DNA from 2 places in the Pseudoglutamicibacter cumminsii genome. Region 2 is predicted to be linked to the other one. Evidence: riboswitches for the same ligand, from Rfam matches in the RefSeq annotation. Region 2 holds a riboswitch; the other holds the start of a gene.
What was found. A riboswitch is a leader RNA that binds a small molecule or an ion and turns the genes downstream of it on or off. The one in region 2 is predicted to bind thiamine pyrophosphate.
Positions count from the first base shown of each region.

Region 1: it holds a riboswitch for thiamine pyrophosphate, as region 2 does, so the genes downstream of both, JOD50_RS04230 (PfkB family carbohydrate kinase) here and thiC (phosphomethylpyrimidine synthase ThiC) in region 2, are expected to answer to the same signal.

Region 1 is NZ_JAFBCO010000001.1:909,592-915,903, forward strand. It holds gene JOD50_RS04215 (hypothetical protein) at 1-160, opposite strand, end outside; gene JOD50_RS10600 (EamA family transporter) at 291-1,373, shown strand; gene dnaB (replicative DNA helicase) at 1,394-2,797, opposite strand; TPP riboswitch at 3,344-3,439, shown strand; gene JOD50_RS04230 (PfkB family carbohydrate kinase) at 3,445-4,470, shown strand; gene JOD50_RS04235 (MFS transporter) at 4,599-5,870, shown strand; gene thiM (hydroxyethylthiazole kinase) at 5,867-6,312, shown strand, end outside.
Region 2 is NZ_JAFBCO010000001.1:720,570-726,881, forward strand. It holds gene JOD50_RS03325 (Dyp-type peroxidase) at 1-1,111, opposite strand, end outside; gene JOD50_RS03330 (copper chaperone PCu(A)C) at 1,172-1,735, opposite strand; gene JOD50_RS03335 (copper resistance CopC family protein) at 1,763-2,380, opposite strand; partial or broken gene thiC (phosphomethylpyrimidine synthase ThiC) at 2,607-4,492, opposite strand; TPP riboswitch at 4,491-4,598, opposite strand; gene JOD50_RS10590 (CDP-glycerol glycerophosphotransferase family protein) at 4,758-6,038, shown strand; gene JOD50_RS03350 (variant leucine-rich repeat-containing protein) at 6,074-6,312, opposite strand, start outside.

The DNA.
Region 1 (6,312 bases), 190 kb from region 2:
CCGTCTCGGTCTGCATCGGCTGCTGAGACGACTGCGAAGGCTCCGGGCTCGGCTCCTCGCCGCCGTTCTTATTGCCGCAACCCACAAGCGAGACTGCGAGCAGTGGCGCCACGGCCATCATTGCAACTGTGCGTCGTGCGGTCTTCGTCTTGTTAAACATGTTCAAGTCCCTACATATAGATGGGTTCTAGTGAGACACTAGCCTTGCGTAATTTTGCTCTGATTTCTAGGGTATCGGGCATTTTCTCCTAGGCTGATTCATAGATTCGCTCGATAACTAGGAGGTGTTTGTGCAACCAAAATTCCTTGTTGGTTTCGTCTTCGCTTTGGCGTCATCTTTCGCGTTCGCCCTTCCTGGACCCGTGGGGAAAGCGCTGTATGGTTCCGGCTGGTCACCCGGCTCGGTGACGCTGGTGAGGCTCACTGGTTGCGCACTCGTCCTCCTGTTCCCCACGTTGATTCAGTTGCGCGGCAAATGGGGCGAAGTCCGTGCGCACTGGCGGCTTATTGTCGCGTTCGGCCTGTTTTCGATGACGGGCGTTCAGGCGACCTATTTCGTTGCTGTTGAACGCCTCAACGTGACGGTCGCGATCCTGCTTGAGATGACCGCGCCCATGATGATCGTGTTTTGGCTGTGGGCTCGCACCAAGGCCCGCCCTTCCGGGTTGACATTCTTTGGGCTTGCGATCTCGATGATCGGTTTGGTTGCAGTGCTCGATGTGGGTGCTGTGATCCGTGAAGGTTCCGATGCGCTGGATGCGCTAGGCGTCATCATGGGCTTGGCCTCGGCGGTGTGCCTGGCAGTGTACTTCTTGATTTCGGCGAACGATTCGGTCAAGATCCCGTCGACTGCGCTCACTGGGCTGGGTTTCTCGGTCGGCGCCATCGGCACTGTCCCGTTTGTGGCGCTCGGTTTGCTTCCTTGGAAAGCGAGCACGGATGCTGCTGCGCTAGGTCAGTGGAACGCGCCGTGGTTCCTCGCCCACGCCATCATCATTGTTTTCACGGTCGCCGCGTACGTTCTTGGCGTGGTGGGCTTGCGGCTCATGGGCGCGGGTGTCGGCTCGTTCGTGAACCTGACCGAGGTTCTGTTCGCCGCGTTGGTCGCGTGGTGGCTTTTGGGTGAGACACTCGCGGTGGTCCAGTTCGTGGGTGGCGCTGCGATCCTCGCCGGCGTGGTGTTCATCAAACTCGGCGAGCGCCCACGCGGCCCTTCGGCTCTTGCGAAGAAGATGCCAGGCATCGAGCCTCGCCGCCGCGTCAAGTGGCGTCCCAAGCTCAAGAAGCCTCGGAAGAAAACCGCGAAAGCCCACACAACGGGCGCCAACGTGAAGACCAAGCGGCCGCCTCGTCGTGAGGTCACGCCGCGCTAACCGCGCCTCGGCTAACGAATCTAGATTCCGGCGTCGCTGGATTCGTAGGCCATGTTGCTGAAACGGGAGTAGTGGCCCTGGAACGCGACCACGATCGTCTTCGTTGGACCGTTTCTGTGCTTCGCGACAATCACATCGGCCTCACCGGCTCGCGGCGATTCCTTGTCGTAGATGTCTTCGCGGTGCAGCAGGATGACCATGTCCGCGTCCTGCTCAATCGAACCGGATTCACGCAGATCGGACACCTGGGGGCGCTTGTCGGTGCGCTGCTCTGAGCCACGGTTGAGCTGGGACAGCGCGATCACTGGGACCTCAAGCTCCTTAGCCAGAAGCTTCAACGCACGCGAGAACTCAGCGACTTCCTGCTGACGCGATTCAACGCGCTTACCCGAGGACATGAGCTGCAGGTAGTCGAGCACCACGAGCTTGAGGTTGTGCTGCTGCTTGAGGCGGCGGCACTTCGCGCGGATCTCCATGAGCGTCATGTTCGGTGAATCGTCAATGAAGAACGGTGCACTGTTGAGCTCGGGCAGGGTGCGGGCGACCTTGGCCCAGTCGCTGTCCTGCATGTCGCCCTTGCGGATGTTCTGGAGCCCGATGGCGGTCTCAGCTGAAAGCAAGCGCATCGCGATTTCGGAACGGCCCATTTCAAGCGAGAAGAACACGGTCGTCATGTTGTTCTTGATCGCGGCGGAACGCGCGATGTCGAGTGCGAAGGTCGACTTACCGACCGCTGGGCGCGCCGCGACAACGATCATCTGGCCGCCCTGGAAGCCCTGGGTCAGTTCGTCGAGCTCATAGAAACCCGACGGCACGCCCGTGATTTCGTCGCCCGATTTCTGTCCCGCCGCCTCGATCTCATCGACTGTGTGCTCCATGATGTCTGAAAGCACGACGTAGTCTTCGGCGGTCCTGCGTTCAGCGACCTGCATGACTTCGGCTTGCGCATCGTTGACGATCGCGTCGACCTCGCCGTCGGCGGCGTAGGCCATCTGGGTGATGCGGTCACCCGCATAGACGAGGCGGCGCAGGATCGCGCGCTCCCTCACAATCTCTGCGTAGAAGCTCGCGTTCGCGGCGGTTGGGACGGACTGGATGACCTCGTGGATATACGCCGCGCCGCCGGCCCGGTTGAGTTCCCCGTTTTTGGTGAGGTAGCTCGAAACCGTCACGGCGTCAGCTGGCTCACCGCGGCCGTAGAGATCCGTGATGGCGTCAAAGATGGTTGAGTGCGCTGGCTTGTAGAAGTCCGATGAGCGGAGGATCTCAACGCAGTCAGCGATCGCGTCTTGGGAGAGCAACATGCCACCCAAGACGGACTGTTCCGCTGCGAGGTCCTGAGGTGGGACGCGCTCCGAAAGCGCCGAGCCGCCTGCAGATGACGCACCTGCATCGTTGTATTGGGAATCGCTGTATTGATCCACTGTGCTCCTCCAGCCCACCTCAGCCACTAGCTTGGCCCTGCTCCGAGTAGGTACCGCCTTCACGCCAGTGTAAGGCGAAAAACCTCCATGACAAGCCAGGTTATCCACAGGCCTTGGGGATCATGTGTGGACAATTGTGGAACACACCGGTGGATATCCACCACTTCTGTGGATAACTTGGGGATAAGTATGGGAGTTTCTCACCTATGATGCCCAAACTTCCGTATGATTCCGCGGTTTTTGCTTGTGGACCAAACAATTCCGCTAAAAACTTTTCCCCAACCTTCAAGCTCAACTCTCATGTTGACAAGACGGATATCCACGCGGTACACACCCAAAAATGAAAGTTATCCACAGGTTTGTGGGACTTACCCACAGACTCACCCAAGTAGAGGTTGAAGGTTTGGCACAAGTGCACGCAATGTGTCAGCCGCGAGCTCGTTGACTATAGCGACCACAGCATCGACGCGGTCCGAATGCTGACTCCCTTGCCAACCTCGCCCACGACTCCGACGCGCTCCGCACCGGGAATCTGTGGCATAGTGTTCTCCCGACACGGGGTGCACCCACTGAGGTGCTGAGATCACACCCGTTGAACCTGATCTAGTTCGCACTAGCGAAGGGATGTCCCCACAATGCATGCCTCCGTGCGCCCACTTTCTGCCGGCGCATCGACCCCCGGCGCCCAGCGCGCGTCTCACCGAAACACCGCCCCGAGCGACGACACTGTTCCATACGGCGACACCGTCCCGTGCGTCGGCACTGTTCCATGCGTCGTCACGATCGCCGGAACAGATCCGACCGGCGGCGCTGGTTCAGCCGCCGATATCAAAAGCATTCATGCCGCTGGCGGCTATGCCCTCCCCGTGACCACCGCGGTGCTGGCGCAGAATAGCTCGCGTGTGACCCACATCGAACATATGAGCCCAACCGTGGTACGTGCACAACTCGATGCCATCGCGGAACATGCGCGCATCGATGCGGTCAAAATCGGAATGCTCGGCACCGCGGCAAACGTCCAGGCTGTGGCTGAATGGCTCAGCGAAGCGAAACCACAGCTGATCGTGGTCGATCCGGTCATGATCTCAAGCAGCGGAACCGCCCTGATTGCGCCTGAAGCATTCCCTGAAGTTGCGGCGCTCTGCGCTGCCGCGGACGTCGTAACCCCGAACGCCCTCGAGCTAGCGGAACTGACCGGTTCGACCCGCGGCGAGAACCACGCCGACGTGTGCAACCAGGCACGCGCGTGGGCCGAGCGGCACGGGAATGTTGTGATCGCTAAGACCGGCCACCTGGATTCTGAGCAGACCACAAACTACTGGATCGAGTCCGGCGCCGAACCCATCGCGATACACACCCAACGCGTTGACTCCTCGGCAACCCAGGGCACGGGATGTGCGCTCGCGTCTGCGCTCACCACGAGACTAGCTGCGGGAGATGCTCCTGCCCAAGCACTCGCATGGGCCAGTGATTGGCTGCACCACGCGATTTCTCACGGCGAGCGCCTCGATGTCACGCTCACACGTGGCCAGCCCCTGGCAGGTCCCGTGGATCATTTCCATCACGTCCGCGCCGCCATGCCCCAGCCGCACATGCCGCAACCGGAGGCGCCTGCGCCTCCCGGCCCGCTCCAGCATAGCTCTGGCGCTTGCGAGGGCGGCGGCTCGAAGTGACTTACCAAGCACAAGCGAATACCAGACTGCCGCACCCCGCGCATTCACGCCCAAACAGAAAGTTCCCACCGCGTGCGAAGGCCGCTCTCCAGGCGGGGGTCGTCGGTAACTGGGTGGATAACATCCACATGTTTCTGCCGGTCATCGCGCTCGCTCCTGCCCTCGAAGTTCTGGCCGGTCCCGCGGCGAGCGCTACAACCGGTGCCGGCGCAGGCGCTGCCGTCGTGATCGCGATGTTGCTCGGCAGGCCCGTGGGTGGGCTGGTGTTCGGTCGCATTTCTGATAAGTGGGGGCGAACCCGCGCCACGAGGCTCGCGCTTGTAGGCACGGCGGTGTGCGCAGCCGCGATCGCGCTGGTTCCGACCCACCAGGTGTGGGGTGTGTGGACGTTCGTTGCCGTGGTGGCTGCCCGGTTCGTGGGCGGGGTTTTCATCGCGGGTGAGTATTCAGCCGCGATCCCGCTGGCGATGGAATGGTCTCCTCCCCGTTTGCGGGGCTGGTTTTCGGGGCTCATTTTGTCGATGGCGCCGTGGGCTCAAGCTTCAATCGCGTTCGCTACTGCGATGATGTTGTCTTGGTTGGGCACGGATGCGTATGCGGTGTGGGGTTGGCGGGTTTTGTTCGCTTTCGCTGCGTTAGCTTCGCTCGGGATGTACGTCTTTTACCGTTTCTATGTTGAGGATTCTGCACCCGGCCATATCGGCAACCATGCTCAACGTGCAGTGCATCATGGGGCCGGACGCGTCGTCGACGTCGTGGCTGGACCGTTCGCTGGCCGTTTCTGGCAGATCTTTGTTCTGCTTTCGGGCTTGTGGTGCATGACGGTCGCAACGGTCTTGATCTTGCCCGCGCATGTTGGTTCCGGCGCATCTTCTGCTTCCAACACCGCTAGCGGTTCCGCTACGGCTGCCACTGCTGGCTTGGATGCCGGCGCCATCGCGTTGGCGATGGGCGTGGCCTCGGTTGCGCAGGCTGTTGCGATGGCGGTGCTGGGCCACGTCTCAACCCGGCTGGGTCGCCGCCGGTTCTTTATGGCGTGGGCGTTGCTTGCCGGGACTGTGGGTGTTGCCGCGTGGTGGTGTGCTGTCTCTGCGTCCTCGTTTGGTGCTGCGGCCGCGTGGGCTGCGGTGGCTCAGGTTGCGACGGTTTCTGCGTATGGCCCTGTTGCCGCGTACATTTCTGAGGCGTTTCCGGCTCGGGTTCGTTCGACGGGCTATGGGGTTGCGTACTCGTTTTCGTTGATTCTGCCGATGCTGTATCCGCTGTGGTTGCCTGTCGTGTCCGGTGTGGTGGGTGCGCAGGTTTCCGTGGTTGCCGTGTTGTGTGTGGGTGCGCTTTTGGTGGGTATGGGCGCGGCGTTGGGTCCTGCGCAGCGTTCGAGTGAGGAGTTGCCGAGGTGAGTCTTGTGGATACGCGCGAACACATGGCCGCGTGTGTGGATGCGGTGCGCGGCCGGGTTCCGTTGGTGCATTGCATGAGTGCCGCGGTGTCTTTGAGCATGGTCGCTGATGGCTTGTTGGCTGCGGGTGCCCGGCCGTTGATGACGGAGACGCCTGCGGAGGCTCCCACGATGACCGCGCATTCCGATGCGTTGCTGGTGAATCTGGGGACCTTGAGCGAGGCCGGGGCGCGTGGCATTCCGGCGTCTGTTGCGGCTGCCCGGCGGCATGATGTGCCGTGGGTTTTGGATCCCACGGCGGTGGGGTTGGCCCCGGTGCGTACGCGGCTGGCGGGTGAGTTGTTGCGGCCCGGCGGTTCCGCTCCGCATGTGATTCGCGGCAATGCTTCTGAGATTGTGGCGCTAGCGGGTGTTGTGGATGGCGATGCGCGGTTCAGTGGCGC
Region 2 (6,312 bases):
GCTGGAATGCCGTGAAGATGAGCCCCGAATCTGAAACTTCAGTCCCGCTGGGGTGCACGTCGTAGTTGTAGACGCGACGGAAGATCCGCTCGTGCGGATTGTCAGAGCGGGCGCGCCGGATGTGCGCGAACTCGGCGATCACGGGGAAGCCAGCAGCGTTCTTCGCTTCGAAGTCCGGCTCGTCGTGTTCTTTATGGCCAGTCAGCGGAGCTCCGGAGGCCATACGGCGCCCCACCGAGGCTTCGCGGCCATCGCGGTCTAGCCGGTCCCACTTGTCGAGCATCATCTCGATGCGTCGGATCACGAGGCTCGTTCCGCCATCGAGCCAGGCAGGGTTCTTATCCGGGCCTTCCCACACGACTGACGCGAAGTCATCAGTTTCTGGCGCCATGTTGACGGTGCCGTCCAACTGGCCGAAAAGGTTGCGCTGCGTGTGGTTGTGCTTCTGAGATCCGTATGCGCGGCGGAAGCCCTGCTGAACCCACGCGACATCCATAAAGTGGCGTGAGTCTTTGAGCAGCATGCGAGTTGCGTGAGCGACCGTCACCGGATCGTCCGCAGCCACTTGAATCAGAAAGTCGCCACCGGTCCATTCCGGTTTGAGGGTATCCCGCTTGTACTTAGGCAGCGGCTTGAGCCAGTCCGGCATGGCTTTCGGGTCCGGATTGATCCGCTTGACCGTCTCGGAACCGAAGCCAAACGTCACAGTGAGCCGCGACGGATAAAACGCGAGCTCCGGCTCGGTGTCCGCCAACGCGCCAGTCCCCTGCGTGAGGCGTGCCGCATCGTCGGTGAGGATGTTGAGTAAACGGTAAAGGCCGTCGCGGTCCGTCTTTTTCTTGAGGGTGAGCCCCACAAGCGTCTGATGCGCCTGCGGGTACATCTCAACGCCTGCTTGGTGCTCGCCGTAGAACGGCAGCTTCTTGACGCCCTGAATGACGTCGGCCTCGGCGAGCGCTTCTTTCCTCGCTTGGTCTTCACGGTTGCTTGCAAACGCATCGACGCCGACAACGGCCGCCGCTCCCGCTACGGTTGCGGCTCCCCCGAAGAGCAATGAGCGACGCGATACGCCACCCCGACCTTTCTGGTCGTCTTGTTCCGCGCGGGTCATTACGTGCCTTTCCTTTCTATCGACGTCGATGCGTGTGCATACTGAGGCTGATTGCCTTACTTAGTGATCGCTGTGGTCGTCACCGTGGTCATGGTCGCCGTGATCGCCGTGGTCCATATCGCCGTGGCCGTCCTCGTAGTTTTCGTTAGCGCCCGTGAATTCCTTGGCTGGGGCTTCGAAATCGAAGGTGTCGCCATCGGTGGTCTTGAGGGTGATCTTGATGGTGTCGCCTGGCTTGATTTCCTTCTCAAGACCCATGAACATCAAGTGGTCAGCGCCTGGTTCAAGGGTGATGCTCTTGTGAGCGGGAACGACGAACCCGCCTTCCTTCTCCTGCATCTTCTTGGCGCCATCCGGGGTCTCGACAACCTCGTGCAGTTCGATCTTCTTCGCATACTCGCTGGTTGCGGATTCGATCGTGATGTCTTTATCGGTCTTGTTTTCGATGACACCGAATGCGGCGGTCATGCCCTCGGAAGCTGCTTTGACCCAGGTTTCGTTGGTCGTGAGTGCTTCCTGCGAGCTTTCCTGCTTGGTGTTTTCTTTCGTATCACCCGAGCATGCTGACAAACCAAGAACGGCAGCTGCGCTGAGTGCGATTGCGGCGGAAATACGGCGGTTCATAGTGATCCTTTACGAAGAGAGGTTGCCTCAGTTGGTTTTCGTGCCACGGCTGGCGAAGTACCAGATGACAAGACCCACGATGATCACGCCAGCCCCTGCGGTCGCGATAACCCAGACAGGAACACCGGTTGCCTCGTTGGATTCGGCGCTGTCGGCGGCTTCAGCGGCACCGTCGTAGATGCTGCCGCTGTCAGCGTCCTTCCCTTCAAGGGCAGGAACCTTCGGAGCGTTCGTAACGTCACCTACAGAGAAGGGAATGGTTCCTGAGATGGGGTGCCCATCCTCAGAGACCACGCGCCAGCGGACTTCGTAGTTTCCGTCTGGCAGGTCTTCCGTCAAGGGCTGAGTGACCTTAAAGTCTTTCAACTCTGGGTCAAGACCCTCGGCATAGTTCTTCTGCTCCGCATCCACCACCATGATCATGGTGCCCAAGTCCATCGGGCGGCCAGAGAACTCGAGTGTGATGTTCCCTGGGGACTGATCGAGAGCGGCTTCGTTGGATGGCGTTGATTTGACCAAACGATCGTGAGCTTGCGCGGTCGATGCGCCAAAGACCGATGCGAAGAAGACCGATGCGATGACCAACAACAGCGCGAACGCCGCAGCACTCAGTGCAGCAATAGGCCTCGGCAGTGTTCGTGTCATTACTTTGATCTCTCCCGGTAGCTTGACGAGTTTGGACGTTGTCGTAGTGGGTACGCGGATTACTCTACAAGATGTAGTAGATAAATCCTATTGCGGAACGCTCAATCACAGCGCTAACCCACCCCTTTAAGTATGGACTGCGCCTCGAACGAGACGCAGTCCATACTTAAACGCCCCTCACACAGCGGGGCTTACGGCCGGGGTTACAACGGGGTTTATGCGGGCATCATTCTCCCACCGGGGCACCCACCGAATCACGCTGCGCACCAACCGAATCAACCGGAGCACCAACCTTCGAAGCCGGCAAATAGACCTTGCCGCCCGAGGCCAAAACTCTTGGCTCTTCTTCTGCATCCCCACCAAGGCCTCTTGAGCCTCCCTACTACCGTAGGTATCGCGGATATCCTGCGAGATGCGCATCGAACAGAACTTAGGCCCGCACATCGAACAGAAGTGGGCAGTCTTCGCGGGCTCAGCCGGCAGTGTCTCGTCGTGGTATTCAAGCGCAGTCACAGGGTCCAATCCCAAACCGAACTGATCGTGCCAACGGAACTCAAAACGGGCCTTAGACAACGCGTCATCACGCTCGGTCGCCCCCGGATGCCCCTTCGCAATATCTGCAGCGTGCGCCGCGATCTTATACGTGATGACACCCGTCTTCACGTCATCACGATTCGGCAGACCCAAGTGTTCCTTCGGGGTCACGTAACACAGCATCGCAGTGCCGTAACGCGCGATCTCCGTGGCACCGATCGCCGACGTGATGTGGTCATAACCCGGAGCGATATCCGTAGCCAACGGGCCCAACGTATAGAAAGGCGCTCCGTCGCACAGCTCCTGCTGACGCTCCACGTTCTCGCGAATCTTATGCAACGGAATATGCCCAGGGCCTTCAACCATGACCTGCACGTCATACTCCCACGCACGCTTCGTAAGCTCAGCGAGAGTATCCAGCTCAGCAAACTGCACAGCATCGTTCGCATCCGCAATCGACCCTGGCCGCAAGCCGTCACCCAACGAAAAAGCGACGTCGTACTGCGCGAAAATCTCACACAACTCATCGAAGTGCGTGTACAGGAAATTCTCCTGGTGGTGCGCCAAACACCACCCGGCCATGATCGAACCACCCCGGGACACGATGCCGGTAACACGGTCCGCGGCAAGCGGGACGTAACGCAACAGAACACCCGCGTGCACCGTCATATAGTCCACACCCTGCTCACACTGTTCGATGACGGTATCGCGGTAAATCTCCCACGTGAGCGCATTCGCGTCGCCGTCCACCTTCTCCAACGCTTGATAGATCGGGACCGTGCCAATCGGGATCGGCGAGTTCCGGATGATCCACTCACGCGTAGTGTGAATATCGTTACCCGTGGACAAATCCATGAGGGTGTCAGCGCCCCACTTGGAGGCCCATTCGAGCTTGGCCACCTCTTCCGAAATGGAGCTTGTCACCGCGGAATTACCGATGTTCGCGTTGACCTTGACGAGGAACTCCCGGCCGATGATCATCGGCTCAGACTCCGGGTGGTTCACGTTATTAGGGATGATGGCGCGCCCCGCCGCCACCTCGGTGCGCACCTTCTCGACATCGCAGTTTTCACGCAACGCGACATACCGCATCTCAGGGGTAATGATCCCCTGCCGCGCATAGTGCATCTGCGTTACGCGGCGCCCTGGCTTTGCACGCAAAGGAACGGGCCGGCGCCCCCTCCACTCTTGAGAAGCCGCGCCACGGCGCACGGCGGAGCGTCCATCGTCTTCCAGCTTGCGGCCGCGGGCCTCGTACGTTTCCACATCGCCGCGTTCGAGGATCCACCGTTCACGCCACGGCGCGAGCCCCTCCTCTGCAACACTTCCTGGCCCCATCGTGCGGTAAACTTGCAACGGAGGGTTCGGGGAACCATCTGGCGAATCAAGCTGTGAAATCTCGGTGACGGGAACACGGATGCCATGCTCTTTGTCTTCGATCCATGCAAGCCGATGCGATTCATACTGTTCGCGCTGCTGCGCATCGGCTGATGATACTTCCGCAGACGATTCGGCGACGGTTTCGGCCGTTTCAATGGTGGACGTTGATTCAATGACGTCGTCAGGGCGCACAGACATAGCGCAATCCTCACTTTCCTACGCCGGTATGACCCGGATCAGGTTCGACGGTCCAAAGCTCATAGCTTTGTCTCAGCCCCTCGCAGGGGCACCCGTATGGATGCTCACCATTCGAACACACAACGCGGGCAGATGCCAACACACATCACATTCATGCCAACACCCCGTCACCGCTTCACGCTTGTAAGATATAGCTCGTTATCCGGTCACCTAGTACTCGCCCTTACGTTGAGGGCGTTATACGTTGACGTCTTGCAGGAGATCCGTGGAAAAGCAGCTTAAGAAGATCGCACGCAAAATTTTCAGGTCTAAAGCCTGGAAAGCAAGCAGCCAATGGCTCCGCGGAACCCGCCAATACAACATCGCCGCCAAAGAACACGCAGATTCCGCGGCGCCCGGCGCTCAAGTGCTCGCCTACTTCGGTGACACCCACGCCAAGCTCTACCAGTTGCAGCAGTGGATCCCGGTGCTCGAAGAGCTCAACGAAACCGTGCCTACCGCGATCTTCCTGCGCCGCCCATCGGCCATTGAAGCCGTCGAAGAGATCACGGACCTCCCGGTGGTCTACCGCGGAAGCTTCGACAACATGATCAGCTACTACGAAGAGCACAAGCCCAAGCTGTTCCTCTACGTCAACAACGGCCGCTCAAACTTCCAGACCCTCAGCTACGCGCCAGCCGTGCACGTGCACATCAACCACGGCGAATCAGACAAGCTCTCGATGGTCTCCAACCAGGCCAAGGCATACGACGCCGTATTCACCGCGGGCCCAGCAGCTTTGCGCCGCCACCGCCGCGCGCTCATCGACTTCGACGAATCGAAGCTGATCTCTGTTGGCCGCCCACAGCTTGACCTCGACTACGAAGACGAGCTTCCAGCCAGCCAGTTGCGCACCATCATGTACGCGCCAACCTGGCAAGGCGAAAACGACAACAACAACTACACCTCGATCGACTGCTACGGCCCACAGATCGTGGAAGCAGCCCTGGCTACCGAAGGCACGCGCCTCATCTACAAGCCGCACCCACGCGTGGCAGGGGCACGCCAGCCAGAGATGAAGGCCGGACACCAGAGGATCCTTGAGCTCATCGAAGCAGCGAACGCCGAAGGCGGCGAACATTTGATCCTCAAGGAAGGGAACATCCTCGCGATGTTCTCCGACGTCGACCTCATGATCACCGACATCTCCAGCGTTGGCCTCGACTTCCTCTACCTCAAAGCAGACAGCCCGATGCTGCTGACCGACCGCCGCACCAACCGCAAACAGCTCACGGATGAATCACCGATCGCATCAGCTGTACCAGTGATCGATGCGGACACCGTGGATACATTGCCTACGATGATCGCCGATGCACTCGCTAACGGCGGCGATAAAGACGCGCGAGCACAAGCACGTGCGCTGTACTTCGGCGATTACGGGGTTGGCGAGTCGCGCGTAGCGTTCATCGAAACCGTTCAGAAGCTCATCGCTGAGCGGGAAGAGAAACTAAAGCACTTCGATGTGCAGCCCACCGCAGCCGAAACAGCCGACGAACCCGAAAGCTAAGGCCTCATGACCGTGTCAGGACACGGATACGGCCTTTAGAACGTGAGGAAGTGATCGCGGCTCAAGAAGACGCCGCGCTCCGTCTTTGTGTTCCAGCACGTCAGGCCGTGCATTTCGGAAACACATACGAAATCCCCGTACGTAACAGCCTTATCGTATTCCAGCTTCTGCCCCTTGAAGCCGTCTTCACAGCCGTCTTTTTCGAAGCAGAACTTTCCCTTGTGTGAGCCGCCGTAACTTGGCTCCTTGTTCTCCGAACCCAGGTAGACGTATG